DNA from 2 places in the Paenibacillus sp. SAF-068 genome. Region 2 is predicted to be linked to the other one. Evidence: riboswitches for the same ligand, from Rfam matches in the RefSeq annotation. Region 2 holds a riboswitch; the other holds the start of a gene.
The links. Region 2 has a riboswitch for glycine ahead of gcvT (glycine cleavage system aminomethyltransferase GcvT). Riboswitches for the same ligand answer to the same signal wherever they lie in the genome.
Positions count from the first base shown of each region.

Region 1 (9,448 bases), on a different contig from region 2:
CCAGCTTCAGCGTATATTTACCACTCGTGAGCAAATTATAGGATAACATGTTGTCAATGAGCCCGCCGAGGTCCTCCATCTTCGCTTCCATGCGATGTAATGAACGGTCACCTTGCTCGCTCAGCGCTTCCTTGTGCAACGCATGCATATGTCCACGAATCACCGTTAGCGGGGTGCGCAGATCGTGGGAAAGCCCCGCAATCAGACGTTTGCGCAATTGTTCTTCCTCACGCTCACGCTGGCGACTGTCGGACAGTTGATGAATCATCAGATTAAAGGATTCCTCCAGCTGACCGATTTCATCGGACCGGCGGATATCAACCGGAAGCGGAATGCCTTCCTTGCCCGGGGTCATCATCGCTGTCTGTAGACGAATAAGCCGTTTGCGAATACGTGCGAAGAAGAGAATCGACATGATGATGAAAATCATGAAGATGATGGTCATGACAATGCCGAGATACAGGAGCTCCATCGGCCAGTTACTCTGTGTCATTTGCAGAAGTGACCGCGGCACTTCAATGATTATGAATCCCTGTCCCTTGTCCTTTTCACCTCCGCCGATGTATGAAACTACGGTTAACGGATCTCGAAAGGAAGCTTCTTTCATGAATTGCACCGTGTTGCTCGCATTCCATATGGCCGGAATTCGAGTCTCTGCCGTTTGCCCGGAATCCAGTGACCATCTCAGTGTCTTGTCTGTCCCGCCATCCAGCGATGTGGAATCCAAAAACGTTACGTCTTCACCACCGAGAATAAAAAGGGTCTCACCGCTCGCATTCACACGATACATGGAAGATTTGGGATACGAGACATGTAATTGCTCCAACCGGGCTTTAATCTCCTCTTCTGAAGCACCATTCAGATTCTCCGCTTCACGCGACCAGAGGTTACTGATTCGGGTAACATCACCGTACGGCGCCACTTGGTTCGTATTCGTGTTATTCACTACGACTATGTATATAACGGATATGATCGGAAGAACGACGGGTACGAATAATACGGCCGCCAGAATCAGGATGATATATCTGGACATTAAGGAACGCCCGAAGCGTAGCTTGCCTTGCCCGGTTTGCGTATGCTTAGGATCCATGCGCGGTTCTCCTTTCCGCTCTTCCTTCATCGTCTTCCATGCTCTGAACCGTCGGATCATGGCTTCTTCACACGATATCCCACACCGCGGACCGTCTGAATAACGACCGGATTGGCCGGATCAAGCTCCAGCTTTTCGCGCAGATGTCGGATATGTACCATCAAGGTCTTGTCCCCGTCCAAGTAGGGCTCATTCCAGACAGCTTCATAGATCTGTTCTTTGGTTCGAATCATGCCCATATGTCGTAGCAGGTAGGCAAAGATATGGAACTGTTTTCCCGATAAAATAATCTCATCCCCCGTCTTCTCATTGACGATCCGGTTGTCCTTCTCATAGATGGAGAGATGATCCAGCTTCAGGGCAGTGTCGGAGGATACCGCTGTTCCCGCCTTCCGTAGTTGGACCTCAATCCGGGCAGCCAGTTCATCGGGGTGAAAAGGTTTCGTCACATAGTCATCGGCAAAATCGAGACCGTGCAACTTGTCGTCAATGGACGTTCTGGCCGAGAGCATGACAATAGGCACGGCTGGATGTTCTTTTTTCAATCGCTGACCCACCGTAAATCCATCCAGTCCGGGCAGCATGACATCCAGAATAATGAGTGAACAACCAACAGCAGCCTCAGCTGCACCTTCACCACTGCCGAGCCATACCACCTCATAACCGCGCTCCTCCAGATCAGCTCTGACCCAAGTTGCAATTTCCGTATCATCTTCAATGTATAACAGTTTGGTTTTCATCCAAATATTCGTTTCCTTTCCGCCCCCATTGGGTTAATGATATATCTGAGCACCATCATAAAAACAGTCTATAGCCTATAACCTATGGATTCCAAGTCTTGTTAAAACCATGTTAGAGTCCTTTACGGTTACCACACATTCCAATTATAGCTTATCCATTAACGTGGGGAATGTTATATCAAATCAAATCTACCAAGTACATATCAGTTCTACACCTGACGGGAGGAATTTCATTATGCTATTGGAAGCCATCTATCATCAACCCAAACGGAACTGGGCCTATGCCTATGACCAAGATACCATCCGTCTGCGCCTGCGCGCCAAAAAGAATGATCTGACCGAGGTACATGCCCTGACCGGAGACAAATATGCATGGGATGCTACCAAAGCGCTGGTCCCTTTAACGAAATTCACCTCTGACTCCATGTTCGATTACTACGAAGGTGAAGTGAAACCTCCCTACCATCGGTTGAAGTACTCTTTTCTGCTCAAAAGTGGAGATGAACAGATCTGGATGACCGAGACGGACTTCCAGGAAGAAGAACCGGACGATCCGGGTCGTATGTTCCAGTTCCCTTATATCCATGCGGGAGCTGTATTCACACCCCCTGCATGGGTTAAGGATGCCGTCTTCTATCAGATTTTCCCTGAACGATTCGCGAACGGCAACCCTGATATTAGTCCGGAACAGGTGGAACCGTGGGGCGGCGAGCCAACACCTTTCAATTTCTTCGGCGGTGACCTTCAAGGCGTGATCGACCATCTGGATTATATCAGTGATCTTGGCATTAATGCGATCTACTTCACACCCATCTTCGAAGCCACCACCAACCACAAATACGATACTGAAGACTACCTGCGGGTAGATCGGCATTTTGGTGACGCAGATACCGTGAAACGACTGGTCGAGCTGTGCCATGCACGTGGAATTCGCGTACTGCTGGATGCTGTGTTCAACCATTCCGGGAAGACTTTTGCGCCGTTTGTAGATGTGCAGAAGAATGGAGAACAATCCAAATACAAAGACTGGTTCCATGTACATGAATTCCCGCTCGACGTGAAGGAGGGCATTCCTACGTATGAGACCTTTGGATTCGAAGCGCACATGCCAAAGCTGAATACGGAGAATGCCGAGGTTAAGGACTATCTGCTGAAGGTTGCCGAGTACTGGATCAAGGAAGTGGGTGCGGACGGATGGCGGCTGGATGTCGCAGACGAAGTGGATGATGCCTTTTGGCGGGATTTCCGCCGCGTAGTCAAGGCTGCCAATCCGGAAGCCTACATTCTGGGCGAAGTATGGAACGAGTCTTCCGCCTGGCTGCAAGGCGACCAGTTCGATGCGTCCATGAACTATCCGTTTACCGATGCCGTGAATGCTTTCTTTGTGAAAAATACAATGCACTCCGAACAGTTCGCGAACTCCATCGGACGACAGTTGTCCCGTTATCCGCTTCAAGCCAGCGAAGTAGCATTCAATCTGCTGGACAGCCACGATACCCCGCGGCTGCTCACGCTGTGTGAAGGCGACCAGCGCAAGATGAAGCTGGCTGCGTTATTCCAGTTCAGTTACATGGGTACGCCGTGCATCTATTACGGAGACGAGATTGGCATGGACGGCGAGCATGATCCGGGCTGCCGTAAATGCATGGAATGGGATGAAGCGAAGCAGGACCGTGAGCTGTTCGACTTTTATCAGAAACTGATCTCCCTGCGTCATGCTCATCCTGCCCTGCGTGCAGAAGGCACCGTTCGTTTCCTTCAGGCTCGTCCTGATGGCAGCCAACTGGTATTAGAGCGGCAGAATGAAGAGGAACGCATTCTGGTTCTGTTCAATCGCTCGGAGGAGACGGCTATTGTCGAGCTGGAAGCTGGTGACGAGGAATGGACCGAGCTGTTTGGCGGAAACCATCGTACCGCCAAGGAAGATGGCGTGCTTGCCATTGAATTGCCCGCGTATGGATATGCCGTACTGAGTACGCCTGTGAGCCAGGACTAGATTCATTAAACACATATACCTGAGGTCATATATAAGCGAGTCCATCTTCGCATCATTTGGCGATATTAAACAAGCGTCCTGCAGAACCCGGATTCGGGTTCGCGGACGCTTGTTTTTATATCGCGGTTATACATCAAAATGTCACGTTATATTTCGGTGGCCCCGGTTCAGATCAAACCCGAGGGTCGGTGTCCACTTGAGCATGGTCCGCCCCAATTCCAGTTGTCTCAGAATCCGTTGGCTTCGACTCCGTATCAGGCTCTGCACGCTTGGCCTTCGGTTTAGCCAGCTTTTGCATCATTTTACGACCGGTTGGTGTTTGGGCCAGTCCGCCCTGGGCCGTCTCCCGGTGGCGGCTCGGCATCGCACTGCCTACTTCCAGCATGACGTCGATAACTTCATCTGACGGAATGGCACTACGCACTCCGGCCAGGGCCATGTCGGCTGCAGCCAGCGCCGTAACTGCACCCAGTCCGTTACGGACGATGCACGGAATTTCGACGAGACCTGCGACCGGATCGCAGATGAGACCGAGTGTATTTTTTAACGCCAAGCCTACGGCATGAACGACCTGTTCCGGTGTGCCTCCACGCAGTTCAACCATGGCACCCGCAGCCATGCCAATCGCTGAACCCACTTCCGCCTGACAACCCCCTTCGGCCCCGGAGATAAATGAATTGTTCGCAATAACATAACCAACTGCGCCTGCACAGAACAACCCGTTCACCAAATGTTCGTCCGTCCAGCCAAATCGCTCCTGTGAGCTAATAAACACACCAGGGATAATGCCGCAGGAACCGGCTGTTGGTGTTGCTACAATGCGGCCCATGGAGGCATTCACTTCAGATACACACAGGGCGTATGCCATGGCAAGTGCGGAAGCATCCCCTGAGCAAGTCTCACCCTTGCGAATGTAATCGGCCATTTTTTTACCGTCTCCACCCGTTAATCCACTGCGTGATGTGGTATCTTCCGTTAACCCTTTACGTACCGCTTCCTTCATTACCTGATAATATTCAGACATCTGCTTCACAACATCCGCTTCCGGTGTATTGGTCTCCTGAACCTGCTCCTCAATCATCAGCTGAGCAATCGTTTTGGATTCCGCTGTGCAGATCGTATTCAGCTCGTGCAAATGTTTAAATCGCATTCGAATCAACCCCTCTCTTCAAATCGATAACACGAATGTCCAGCACATGGTCCAGCTCCTTTAGACGTTGGAGCATCTCAGGATTAGGCGCCCCATCCATTTCCATCGCGGTCAGCGCTTCGCCATCACGGGCTTTCCGATCCACCTGCATATACCCGATGTTAACCCCCGATGAACTAATTGTGGATGTTACTGACGCAAGTACCCCTGCCTTGTCTGCATGTCGCAGAACGAGTGTCGGAAACTCACCACTAATCTGAACACGAAAATCATTCATCGCATGCACCGATACACTTCCACCACCAATAGAAGCACCAATCAAGGAGCAGGCACGTTCTCCGTGCCACAATTCGATTTTGACGGTATTCGGATGAGGAGCAGGCAGACCACTTGTATAAAATTCAACATCCATGTCCGCTTCTTCTGCGTATTGCTCTGCATCCGGGATACGCGGATCGTCTGTAACATAATCCAGCAGACCACCGATCAGTGCCAGATCTGTTCCGTGCCCCTGATACGTATCAGCAAATGAACCGTAAAGCGTCAGCCGGGCACGTTCAGGCGTACAACCTAACCACTGACGAGCAATTCTTCCCAGCCTTGCTGCTCCAGCTGTATGTGAACTTGAAGGCCCCGTCATCGACGGGCCAATAATTGAAAAAACATCTTTAAATCGCACCTTGTAACCCTCCAATTGTATTCGTCATTTCCATCCAGGATCACATTCCATAATGTTCCTTAATTACTGAATGATGACATCAAAAAAGGACAGAAGAAGGCCTCAGGCCCTCTCTCTGTCCTCGATACCTGAGAGTTTCATGATCAGCAGCGTCCAAGGACGAGGTGAACGGCCTGCAATTACAGGCAAGATCACCAACCTGACTGATCATATACCCCTTGGGTGGCGCAGTTCGCGCACTCTCCAGAGTTGCGTCCAACGATGGTACATTTACCTGAGAGATTAACCACTGCGCCGGGTGCGCAGCAGCTTGCTCCTTCGGTGCCTGAACATTAGCCATTGTGCTCGGCTATCCCAGGTCTCTCCCGCTCGTTATCATCCGCTGTATGGAACCATTCTGAGCTTATGTCAGAACAGTAGTGGAAGTCGTTCATTTCTTCTCATTAAGATTAATCGACCGGAAGATCAGTGTCAACAAACTTAACGATTTCTTTGGGTGTATTTCCTTCATTTCGCATAGAATCGATGAAAACCAGAATATTTTGTCAACTTTCATCACATTATTACGTTAAAAATATCGTATATATACAGCTCACACTTCATTATCCTTCCATCGATGAGTGCTTACTGCTATTTTATGATATTGTCCATGAACTGTTCGGGTGTTCAGGCAACCCATGCACATCCGGATTACAATTTACAGTTCGTAGAAGATGCTCTTGTTCTGTACATAAGGTCTGCAATACTTGCTGCATAGCTTCGGCATACGATCTTTCATCCATTCGTGCCTCGACTCGTTCGCCATCTGAAAGGCATAATACCCCAGTGTAAAGATCAACATGAACCCTTCCATCAGCCGGATATCTCGCTCTGTTAGCGGTGCGGTTTGTTTCGTGTATCCAGATAAGAATATGTCACGTTCCTCCCGATTGAACATAAGCGCTGCCCCACCGGCATCGAACAGATAATAACCGTAACCGTGTAGACAAAAATCAATCATGGAAATCCCCTGACCCGTGATCAGCAGATTGTTGCGCGTAATATCCCCATGAATGATCCCCCATGTCTCCGCGTGCTGTGGGTACGTTGCTAGCTGCTTATTAATGTTCTCAAACGTCTCACGAAGCAGATCGAAGTCTTCCGTTGTAAAAATCCCCAATCGGACACCTTCCTCCAGCTGTCCTAGCATGATCAAGTTCTCATGGATATTGCCATAAGCCGGCCGTGCCTTTGTTCGATCTTTCTGTTGCTGTATACGCCCATGTTGATGCAGTGTCTGCAGTTGAACACCCAAGTCCATAATCTGCTCTGTTGTCAGCCGTTCTCCCTGCTGAATGTCCCTACCTTCAATCCACTCCAATACTGTACAGCAAATCTCTTTCCCTTCCTCACTTCTCCATACCGTGACCCAATCTCCCGATAGATTGCGTACCGGATGTTGTACGCGCAATGCTGTCGTTGCATTTAACTCATGAAGCAGGTTCATCTCTGCCTCCAGTGCAGGAGGGGTATGCTGAATGCCCGTCATACTTGCATATGCGGCTTGATGAATACGTAGCAGATACTTCTGCCCATTTGCTTCATCAACGACATGATACGTCAGATTCTCATTGTGGCGAATATAGGAAACGACAGGTTTCTCCATGTTATAGTTCTTAATGATCTGAGCTGCCATATGGTCGTAAGACCTCTGATCCGTAGTGATTATCAACATCTCCTTCGGAGTTATGTAAACGCTATCTTTGCACTGAATATCGTAGCATACTAGCTTTACACGCAGCAAACTCTTTCAGAATTAAATTAAAAAAGCACAACCCCCGAACAACCGTCCAGGCATTGCGCTTTCTTTTTTTCTCTATTTATCTCTTAATCTCTCTGTCTGTTGCTCTATGTGACACTCCATGATCCAATTAACCAAAACGGCCCATAATGTATTCTTGGGTCAGACGATTGTCCGGGTTCGTGAAAATATGTTCTGTATCCCCGTGCTCAATCATGCTTCCCAGATAGAAGTAAGCTGTATAATCCGAGATACGTGCTGCCTGCTGCATGTTATGGGTAACAATAACAATCCGCAGTTCCTTCTTGAGCTCGGTAATCAACTCTTCAACTTTACCGGTAGATACCGGGTCAAGTGCAGATGCAGGCTCATCGAGCAGCAGAATCTGCGGATCAACAGACAGGGCGCGGGCGATACATAAACGCTGCTGTTGTCCACCCGAGAGAGACAGAGCTGACTCGTTCAGTCTGTCTTTCACTTCGTCCCAGAGTGCTGCACGACGCAAGCTTTTTTCCACAATTTCATCCAGTGCCTTCTTACTCTTCGTACCACGGTAGCGGGGGCCAAACGCGATATTGTTGTAGATGGACTTATGAAAAGGATTCGGCTTCTGCCACACCATGCCAATCTTCTGGCGAAGCTTGATTACATCGGTTCCAGGCTCATTCAGATCGTTACCGTCCATCCAGATATGTCCCTCTGTACGGGAACCGGCAATCTCGTCGTTCATCCGGTTAAGTGACCGAAGGAACGTGGATTTACCGCAACCAGACGGTCCAATAAGAGCCGTTACGCTTGCTTCAGGAAACGTCAGGCTGATCTGTTTAACCGCCTGAAAATGTCCATAATATATGCTTAACTGTTCCGTACCAAAAGGTATGGCCATGTTGGTTCCTCCTTATTTCGAAGCTGTCATGCGGCGGAATACAACCCGACCGATCCAGCGTGCACTTAGATTGAACGCCAGCACGAGAATGACAAGCACGGCGGATGCCCCTGCTGCCACTTCTTTGGAATCTGGCCCAATGCCTTCACTATTCACTTTCCAGATATGAACAGCAAGTGTCTCTGCCGGACGGAAAGGATTAAGCGGTGATCTTGGACTCGTCGGATTCCAGTCTGTAAAGTCTAATGGCGGACTACTCATACCTGCGGTGAACATCAGCGCGGCTGCTTCACCAAAGATCCGGCCCGATGCCAGGATCGTACCCGTAATCAAGCTCGGCAATGCCACGGGCAGCAGAATGGAAGTGATAATTTTCCACTTGGACAGTCCAAGCGCCAGACCGGCTTCCTTCTGTTCCTTCGGAACAGCTCGGAACGCCTGCTCCGTTGTCCGCACCATCAGTGGCAAGTTAAAGATTGCCAGAGCCAAGGCACCCGAGATCAGGGAGAAGCCAAGACCAAATTGATTTACTAGCAATAAGAGACCAAACAAACCGATAACGATGGACGGGAATGATGACAACACTTCAACGACCAGACGAATGAAGCTGGTAATCTTGCCCGGTTTGGCGTATTCCGCCATGTAAATTCCGCCGCCCCATCCAAGTGGAATGGTAACGATCAATGTCAGGATAAGCAAGAATACCGAGTTAAAGAGCTGTGGACCAATCCCGCCGCCACCCTTGAGCAACTGTGGTGCGCTCGTCAGGAAGTTCCAGCTGATATGTCCAATACCTCTATACATGATGAATCCAAGCAGGCCGAGCAATAACATAACAATGAACAGGGCCAATACAACGATAACGGAGGTTGCAATTTTATCTACCGTCTTTGCCTTCATTTTCATACCCGGTTTCTCCTTTCAAGCAGGCGAACCAGAATGACGAAGACAAATGTCATCACCAACAGGACAAGCGCCATACTCCACAGTGCATTGTTATGAACGGAACCCATCGTGGTGTTACCCATGCTGAGTGTAATTACACTTGTTAATGTTGAAGCCGATTCGAGCAAGGATGTCGGAACATGCGGTGCATTACCGATAACCATCTGTACAGCAAGTGCTTC
Region 1 covers NZ_JBQCJX010000005.1:143,125-152,572, forward strand. The annotation lists gene ACTHPG_RS23385 (HAMP domain-containing sensor histidine kinase) at 1-1,090, opposite strand, end outside; gene ACTHPG_RS23390 (response regulator transcription factor) at 1,147-1,830, opposite strand; gene ACTHPG_RS23395 (alpha-glycosidase) at 2,066-3,826, shown strand; gene sdaAA (L-serine ammonia-lyase, iron-sulfur-dependent, subunit alpha) at 3,999-4,976, opposite strand; gene sdaAB (L-serine ammonia-lyase, iron-sulfur-dependent subunit beta) at 4,966-5,655, opposite strand; glycine riboswitch at 5,769-5,904, opposite strand; glycine riboswitch at 5,909-6,033, opposite strand; gene ACTHPG_RS23410 (phosphotransferase enzyme family protein) at 6,353-7,330, opposite strand; gene pstB (phosphate ABC transporter ATP-binding protein PstB) at 7,566-8,321, opposite strand; gene pstA (phosphate ABC transporter permease PstA) at 8,334-9,221, opposite strand; gene pstC (phosphate ABC transporter permease subunit PstC) at 9,224-9,448, opposite strand, start outside.
Region 1: it holds a riboswitch for glycine, as region 2 does, so the genes downstream of both, sdaAB (L-serine ammonia-lyase, iron-sulfur-dependent subunit beta) here and gcvT (glycine cleavage system aminomethyltransferase GcvT) in region 2, are expected to answer to the same signal.

Region 2 (9,448 bases):
TGTACAGTGAAGTACAGGGAATTCCGTGTATACCGGCGCATTTCTGTTATACTGGGACCAGTATGTTTAACTTCAGTTTGTAGCTATTCCACAGGGAGGGAAGTACCCCATGTCTTCAGAACAAGATGATCAGGAGCACATCCATATTGATGTTCTTGTCTGCCCTTTATGCGGTGAAGCTAATCTCTGTTCCTATGCCGCAGGACATCCTCATTCGGAATGCTGGTGTAACCGGGCAACTTTCCCCGAGGGTGTATTTGACCGCATTCCGCCAGAGCAGCGCCGAAAATCGTGCATATGCCAACGCTGTCTGGATAACCATGCTAATAAACACCAACCAAAAGAAGAGCCACACAGTTAACAACTGTATGGCTCTTTTTTTATTATGCCGTATCTATACTACCTATGCTGTTAGCTGTCTACCTTGCTCTTACATTTGGTTATACTGGGCAACAGCCTGTTCCAGCACCGGATGATGCTCATCCATGGATGTATAATGATGGAGCGCAGCTGCAATCCCCTTCTGGCGGATCATGTCCTGCAGTTCCACTGCTTCCGGATCATCGGAGACCTCGAACTTGCAGGCTGCTGCCATACCCATGGCCAGATAGGTCGTTTCGGTTCCATCCGCATAAGCCTGAAGAGCGGGACGCACCAGACGATCATTCGGAGACAGCTTGCGCAGCGGGGAACGACCCACACGAGTAACCTCATCGGTGAGATACGGGTTGACGAACCGTCCCAATATTTTGACAATATACTGCTCATGCTCTTCCCGGTTGAATCCAAACCGTTTCACCAGAACTTCTCCGGTTTCCTGCAAAGCCCCGTATACAATGGATTTTACCTTTTCATCGGCGATAGCCTTCTGAATCGTGTCATACCCATGCACATTACCGATGTACGCTGCAACACAGTGTCCTGTATTTACAGTGAACAGTTTACGTTCGATATAAGGCTCAAGATCATCGACATATACAATGCCTTCAACCGGTTTGAATGCAGGAGCCATCTGGGAACGATCCACCACCCACTCGTAAAAAGGCTCCACCTGTACATGTAACGGATCTTCATGATGCTGTATAGGCACAATCCGGTCTACGGCCGAATCGGGAAAATAAATGTATTGATCCGCAAGGGAACGTACCTCCTCATTGAGCAGAGCATATACATGCTCTTTCAATTGTGTACTGGCTCCAATTGCGTTCTCGCAAGCAATAATGTGAAGAGGGTTTTGTGCAGGACCGGAATTCAGTCTTTTTTCAAGTCCCTTCGCAATACCTGGTGCAATATGTTTCAGAACGCCCACGCCCACTGCGGTTGTGATGAGATCCGCTTCCACAACGGTTTGGGCAACCGACTCCAGTTGGGTTCCATCAATTGCATTTACGCCTGTCACAGTCTCCTGATCCTTGCTCTCGTTAGCCAGTTCCACCGTATACTGCCCCCGTTGGTGGAGAGCGTTCACCAATTCCTGATTAACGTCGGAGAAAACAACCTCATACCCTGCACGGGAGAGGATTAACCCAATAAACCCGCGTCCAATGTTACCTGCGCCAAAGTGTAGGGCCTTCATAGCTCCATTTCACTTTCCAGAATCGCGATAACTTCTTCGGCTGTTTTGGCCAGACGCAGGGCCTCCATGTTCTCATCCTCAGCACAGATCACCGCGATGCTAGTCAAGATTTCCATATGTTCCCCGCCTTGAGCCGCGATACCAATGACCATATAAGCCTTTTCTTCGCCAAAATCAACACCCTGTGGATACTGAGTGACAGAGATGCCTGTGGATAAAATGAATGCTTTGGATTCCTTCGTACCGTGCGGAATAGCTAGGCCGTTCCCTACATAAGTCGAGACAATCTCCTCACGTTCAATCATCTTTTCAATGTAATCAGCGGTAATATGTCCCGCGTCTTTCAGAATCTGTCCTGCCATGCGAATCGCTTCGTATTTGTCCTGAGCCGTCGCATTCATGATGACTTTATCTGTTGTTAACATACTCATAATTTTTGACCTCCAATTTCGGTTTTACTGCGATAAAATCCAACCAGTTCCTGGGACAGGTAATGAATGAGTTCATCCCTGATTCCCTTTTCCAGTAATGTAATCATCTCTTCCTGTAATAACAGGGCGCTGATCTCGCTGAGAACCTCCAGACTTTCCTTGGATAGTTCTCTGGGACCGAGCATCAAGAGGATATGGGTAACTCCTACCGGATCATCCGGCGTACGAAGAAGTGGCTCAGTGAGCTGAAACAAGCTAATGGACGGCCTGTAAATCCCCTCACTCCGTGTATGAAACAGCGCAAGTCTTGTGCCAGGAATCTTCTGACTCCCCACTGCTTCACGTGCCTCCAACCGTTTTGCGACCTCCTGCGGTTCCTTCAGCACACCAGATCCATGGAGTACATTACACATCGCATATACGGTCTTATAGAAACCGATATCCTGGTTATCCAGCGGATACACCTGAAACTTGCCAATGATTCGAACGATTTCAACTAAAATAGCTTCCATTCCGTCAGGGTCCGAGTAACGACTTGTCGTCTGAACCTCTGTTTCATGCGGCTTGTTATGCTGCCGTTGTAACGTTGTTGTCCGGATAAAATGACGCAGACGTTCGCTCTCTTCTGCCGTAAGCAGTGGACTCACTTTGTAATACTGATGCTCCTCCATCGGCAGATCGACAGTGGATAACACCAGATCATATTGATCTGTAGGAATCCGGGCAGCCTCATACCAGGAGACGCTATCCATGATGCGAATCTCGGGAATCTCCTTGGACAGACGGCTAGACAGCATCCGTGATGATCCAATTCCGCTTGTACACACGATGATCGCCCGGATCTCCCGTTTCAATACACGTAATCTCTCGATGGAAGCCCCAAAATGCATGACCAGAAAACCAATTTCCTCATCCGGAACGTCTGTGCCTGGCCAAGCTTGCCCCACAGATTTTTTGACATCTTCAAAAAGTGAATCATAATCCTTTCGGATCTGCTGCAATAGCGGATTACGAATCATCTGGTGCCCTTCAATTCGCTCCATTACAGGTTGCATATGAGCAAGCAGACCTTCACGAAGCAAACGATCCTCATGAAAGGTGTAATGCGTTCTCGCCTGCATCTGATCAATCAGTGAATGTACCCTGTCCAGTAAAATCAAATCGTCTATTGGCAACAGCCGCGAAGAGTGAATCCGCTGCTCGGTCTCCATTAAGAGTCTGTGAATATAAGCTTGCTCATCTTGGGAGAATGCCAGCCCCAGCTGAGTGGATAACACACTACACAAACGTGAAGCCATATAAGGTGGAACCTTCATCTCATCCTGCACTGCAACTGCATCTCCCGTATTCTCTCGTGGAGACATACGGCCGATGCCAAAGCCCTTACGAATACGTACAACCGCTACGGATAATTGAATCAGCAGCTTCATGTATTGACGCTCCGGAATGTTTTCCAGCCATTCAATATCTGGCTGCCATAACGCGTTTTCTACTGTAAGCACATCACCGTGTCCAATCATATCCAGCAATTTTTGGTTTACGATGGAGCCTCCTTGTTCTGGTTGTCTTCCGAACAGGTCGGACTCATCCAGAAATTCCAGAGCAAGCGCAGCTATGGCTGTGCGATGAATGGTCTCACTTCCGTTAATCTTGACGCCATATCCACGCCTGCGAACCAGCTTCAGTCCCGCCTGACGAATGCGTGATTCCAGATCGTCCAGATCAGCGGTTACGGTAGATACGGTCACTTTCAGATCCGAAGCCAGGGCAAGCAACTTTACAGGCTCCGGTTCATCAAGCAGGATACAAAGCATGAAGAGCTTACGCTCTTCCGGCGTAAACTCCACATATTCTTTACCGTCCAATTGCTGGCGCAATACAGCCAGATCATCGGAACTGGCATCGATTCGGATACCGGTTCCTGATTTTTTTTCCAGCCTCATGCCTATAGGTTCAAGCCATTGTTCAATCATTTGAAGCTCCCGGTGAACCGTTCGGGTACTGACCTTTACTTCAACGGCGATTTCGCCGGCAGTGACTTCATGTGGATGCTCCAGCAGAAACTCCACGATTTCACGTTGTCTTTTGGTAATACTCATAGCTCAGCCTCCGGCTCAGGGAAAACGAATGCGTGCAATTACTTTAGACGTTCAACGAGCGCATCGTATTCCGGGCTTTTTAGGAAGTTGTCGATGGATATATGTTCTGCGTTCGGCGCAACGGAGCGGGCACGATCCGTTAATATTTGTTGTGTGATTACCACATCTGCATCCGGCGGGATATCACTGATAGCCGTATTGGTTACCGTAACGTCAATCCCCTCTGCCTTCATCTTCTTGCGTAGAATGGAAGCGCCCATGGCACTCGACCCCATGCCTGCATCACAGGAGAAAACAATCTTCTTCACATCTGTTTTCAATGTAGAAGAAGCGATATCCCCGGCTCTGTCTGCTTCACGATGATTATTAGCCGTAATGCCAGCGTTTGGCACGGTTCCTTGACTCTTCATGTCTTTCATCCGACTGGATGCAGACTCCAGATCTTCGTCCTTTTGTTTACCTGTTTTCAGCAACACTGCTGCAACCAGGAAAGAAACGACGGCTGCTACAAGCACTCCTGCAAGCATCGGCAGGTATCCACCTTTTGGTGTTAAGAGGAAATACGCGATAATACTACCCGGTGATGGTGCTGAAACAAGTCCTGCTCCAGTGAGCATGAATGTTAATGTACCTGCGACGCCACCCGCAATTGCGGCAAGAATCAGAATCGGTCTCATCAGAATGTAAGGGAAGTAGATCTCATGAATTCCCCCGAAGAAATGAATGATAACGGCACCCGGTGCAGAAGATTTGGCCATTCCGCGTCCGAAGAAACAGTAAGCAAGCAAGATACCAAGTCCCGGACCCGGGTTGGATTCAAGCATGTATAGAACAGATTGTCCTAATTCTCTTGCCTGATCGGTTGCAATCGGGGTCAGAATACCGTGGTTGATTGCATTGTTCAGGAACAATACTTTACCTGGTTCGATAATCAGGTTGACCAGCGGTAGCAAGCCCAGATTCATCAGACCTTGCACCCCGGCAGACAATACTTTGCTAATCGCTTCTACAGCTGGCCCAATACCCAGTAGAGCAAAAATCCCCAGGATCCCGCCAATAATACCGGCTGAGAAGTTATTAACCAACATTTCGAATCCGGCTCTAACTTTACCTTCAATGGATTTATCGAACTTTTTGATGATCCATGCTGCCAGTGGTCCGGCAATCATGGCACCGAGGAACATCGGAATATCACTGCCCACGATGACCCCAATGGTCATAATGGCACCCACGACACCACCACGCTGACCATGCACCATCGTACCCCCGGTGTAACCAATCAACAGTGGCAGCAAATATTTGATCATCGGATCGACTAGCTGTTCAAGCGTCTCATTAGGGAACCAGCCTGTTTTAATAAACATAGCCGTAATTAATCCCCAGGCGATAAATGCACCCATATTCGGCATGACCATACCGCTCAGGAATCGGCCAAAACGCTGCACACCTACCCGTAGCCCACCTTTGGAATTGGACGATTGGTCCAAATTACTCATTGTATTATCCTCCTTGGATCAAGTGATTATGATTTATGAAAGGGGTATCATTTCTCCCCTGCTGTAATCCTAAGCGAGAATGCTCTTCTATTCAATGAAATGAAAGCGTACTTTCGTCATGAACAATGATGACAACATTAGGTTATGTAATCGCTTTTATTGATGCATAATCGCTGAAACCATTGGTACACAAGGATTTTATTGCCTATGACATTTGTCATTCCCAATATCATATCCTACCCTATAGCTTGATCCAATCAGAGGACTTACATCCACAATTTGCTTGAATTCTCAATCAAAATCATTCTTGGAAAGCACAAAAAACCTGTGCAAGCATCAGGCTCACACAGGTCAAAACAATATAAAGCTCATTTTATTTTGTTATAAAATATATGTCAATAAGTACAAGTTCGTAGATCCTATTCTTCCGTATGTTTACGATACGCTTCTGCATTCATCAATGAAGATAAAGCTGCTGTCAGATCTCCCTCAACACGAATCTCAATCATCCAGCCTTCCTCGTAAGGAGAACTGTTCACAAGTTCAGGTGAATCTTGCAATGAATCATTGACTGCAATAATTGAACCTGTGACGGGAGAGAACAAGTCCGACACCGTTTTGACCGATTCGATCGTTCCAATGCTGTCTTCTGCTTTTACATTGGATTCAAGGTCAGGCAATTCCACAAACACAATGTCACCCAGCTGATGCTGCGCGAACTCGGTAATGCCAATACGTACAGTATCCTCCCCTACGGTTTGCACCCATTCGTGCTCTTCACTGTACAGGAAATCACTTTTCAATTCGCTCATCGATATCCGCCTCGCTTTTCATTAATGAGTGCATGCGTTCTTTGGCCTTAACCTTTTTCCCAGAACATAGCGTATGATATTTTTGAATCAAATGTCAAGATACCTCACAATTTATTTGATATTGGCCTCCTCAAACCGTAACCTGAATACACTCTTTCTACATATACTGGTGAATATTAGAATAGTAAGCGTAACCTTTTTAAATACACGAACGATAAAATAAAATTCAAAATAAACATTCGGTTTTTAATCATTATCTATGATATCGTTCTTGACATCGGTAGTGGATTCACGTTTTAATGAGAGGAGTAATTGTGTTTATTGGACTATGTTATACCCGCGGATGAATGTAAAGGGAGAGATTACCCATACCACCCGGTTCGGGATGTACATGAGGTAACGCCGAAGGAGTAAACCACCGATAAGCGGGGGTGAATCTCTCAGGCAAAAGGACTTTTACGGGACGCAACTCTGGAGAGCATCTATTCGCCCTGTGCGGGCGTCATGATCACCCAAGGGGAAACCTGCTTTACTAATGCGGCGGGGTAACTCTCAGGTACAAGGGACAGAGCCTTAGAATGCAGCGTGCTACTTGGCATGCCGATTCTTTGGCCTGTCCTTTTCCTTTTTCCCAAAAAACGAAAAACAGGATTCCAATCGGCGCTGCCATAGCTGCCTTACCATACTTATCTACGAATGACTTCTAGCTGAAAATTAAAAAAATAACCTGGTTCATTGATCCACGATTGTATATTCGGCCGTTTTTGACGGCCCATGACGAGGTGATTGGATGTCCGATTTGCTAAGAACACCACTCTTTTCACTATATCAGCAATATGAAGGCGTACGGTGCATTGATTTTGGAGGCTGGGAGCTTCCGGTGCAATTCAGCGGAATCCAGAAAGAACATGAAGCGGTGCGTGAGCGTGCCGGACTGTTCGATGTATCCCATATGGGCGAATTCACGGTACAGGGTGAGCAGGCTGAAACATTTTTGCAACAAATGATGACCAATGATGTGACCACGCTGGTTCCGGGTCAAGCCCAATATACCCTGATGTGTTATCCAGATGGCGGTGTGGTTGACGATCTGCTCGTGTATAAGTTGGAAGATCAGCATTATATGCTCGTCGTTAACGCCTCCAACATCGACAAGGATTGGGCATGGCTGCAAGAGCACCTGATCCCTGGCGTAAGCATGACCAACGATTCGGAGCAGACAGCGCTCCTCGCCCTGCAAGGTCCACTGGCTGTAGATATTATCGGAAAAGTTACAGATACAGATGTAAGCTCCATTGAACCGTTTCGTTTTGTGCAGAATGCCGAAGTATGTGGTGTAAAGTTGCTGTTGTCCCGTACGGGTTATACCGGTGAAGACGGCTTTGAACTATATGTTCCAGCAGATCAGGCTGCTGTAGTGTGGAATGGATTAATGAAAGCCGGTGAAGGTCATGGGCTGGTGCCAACCGGACTTGGTGCCCGGGATACACTGCGCTTTGAAGCGAAGCTTCCTCTATATGGACAGGAATTGTCGGCAACCATCTCTCCGCTTGAAGCTGGTGTTGGCATGTTTGTGAAGCTGAATGCTGGACCCTTTATCGGACACGAAGCTTTGTTACAGCAAAAAAATGACGGTCCCGCCCGCAAACTGGTCGGCATCGAAGTGCTGGAGCGTGGCATTCCCCGCCCCCACTATCCGATTTACGCTGAAGGCGTTCAGATTGGCGAAGTGACGACAGGTACGCAATCCCCTACATTGAAGCGTAATCTGGGGCTTGCCCTCATCGACAGCCGTTATGCTGCGCTGGGGACCCCGCTTGAGATTGAGATCCGCGGTAAGAAACTGAAAGCCGAGGTCGTAAAGACCCCTTTTCACAAACGGACACGTACGTCAAAGACACCTACTCAAGGAGCTGATCAAGCATGAGCAAGCACCGTTACATTCCCATGACCGAGCAAGATCAGAGCGCCATGCTCGCAACCATCGGTGTGGATACGATGGAGGAACTGTTTCAGGACATTCCCCAAGAGATTCGTTATCAGGGTGAGCTGCCCGTATCCTCGAAACTTGATGAATATGCACTGACACGTCACATGTCCAAACAGGCTGGCGCCAATGCCAATTTTGAAACACACGCCAGCTTCCTCGGTGCAGGCATATACGATCATCATGTCCCTTCGGTCATTAATCATGTCATTTCACGTTCGGAGTTCTACACTGCCTACACACCTTATCAGCCTGAGATCAGCCAAGGTGAACTTCAGGCGATTTTCGAATTTCAGTCTTACATCTGTGAATTAACCGGTATGGCTGTAGCCAATGCCAGCATGTATGACGGCGCAACTGCCTTTGCAGAAGCAGGCAATCTGGCCGCAGCGGCAACTCGTCGCAAACAGCTGATCGTATCCCGTACCGTTCATCCGGAAGCCCGTCAGGTATTGCAGGCCTATGCGCATGGACTCCGTTTGGAGATTGTCGAGATCGGCTATAAGGATGGAGTCACTGACTGGGATGCCCTGCAAGCCGCCATATCGGATGATACCGCTGCTGTCATGATTCAGAGTCCGAACTTCTTTGGTGCCGTAGAAAATGTAAAGCAAGCCGCTGACCTCGTGCATGCGCACAAGGGTCTGCTCGTCGTGAGTGCCAACCCGCTATCGCTGGGTCTGCTGGAAGCCCCAGGCAAGCTGGGTGCCGACATCGTTGTTGGCGATGCGCAACCCCTTGGTATCGCCGCTTCACTTGGCGGCCCGACATGCGGATATTTCGCCGTATCCCAGCCTCATATGCGCCGAATTCCTGGTCGAATTGTAGGCCAGACTACGGATCGCAACGGCAAGCGCGGTTTTGTACTGACATTGCAAGCGCGTGAACAGCACATTCGCCGCGAAAAGGCGACATCCAATATATGTTCCAACCAGGCTTTGCTTGCGCTCAGCGCATCTGTCTATATGTCCATTATGGGTAAACAAGGCATGATTGATGTCGCAGATCTGAATCTGCTAAAGAGTCATTACACCCTGAATACATTAA
Region 2 covers NZ_JBQCJX010000002.1:95,430-104,877, reverse strand. The annotation lists gene ACTHPG_RS14515 (cysteine-rich CWC family protein) at 110-361, shown strand; gene ACTHPG_RS14510 (mannitol-1-phosphate 5-dehydrogenase) at 431-1,576, opposite strand; gene ACTHPG_RS14505 (PTS sugar transporter subunit IIA) at 1,573-2,007, opposite strand; gene ACTHPG_RS14500 (BglG family transcription antiterminator) at 2,004-4,106, opposite strand; gene ACTHPG_RS14495 (PTS mannitol transporter subunit IICB) at 4,145-5,602, opposite strand; gene gcvH (glycine cleavage system protein GcvH) at 6,022-6,414, opposite strand; glycine riboswitch at 6,758-6,880, shown strand; glycine riboswitch at 6,884-6,985, shown strand; gene gcvT (glycine cleavage system aminomethyltransferase GcvT) at 7,205-8,341, shown strand; gene gcvPA (aminomethyl-transferring glycine dehydrogenase subunit GcvPA) at 8,338-9,448, shown strand, end outside.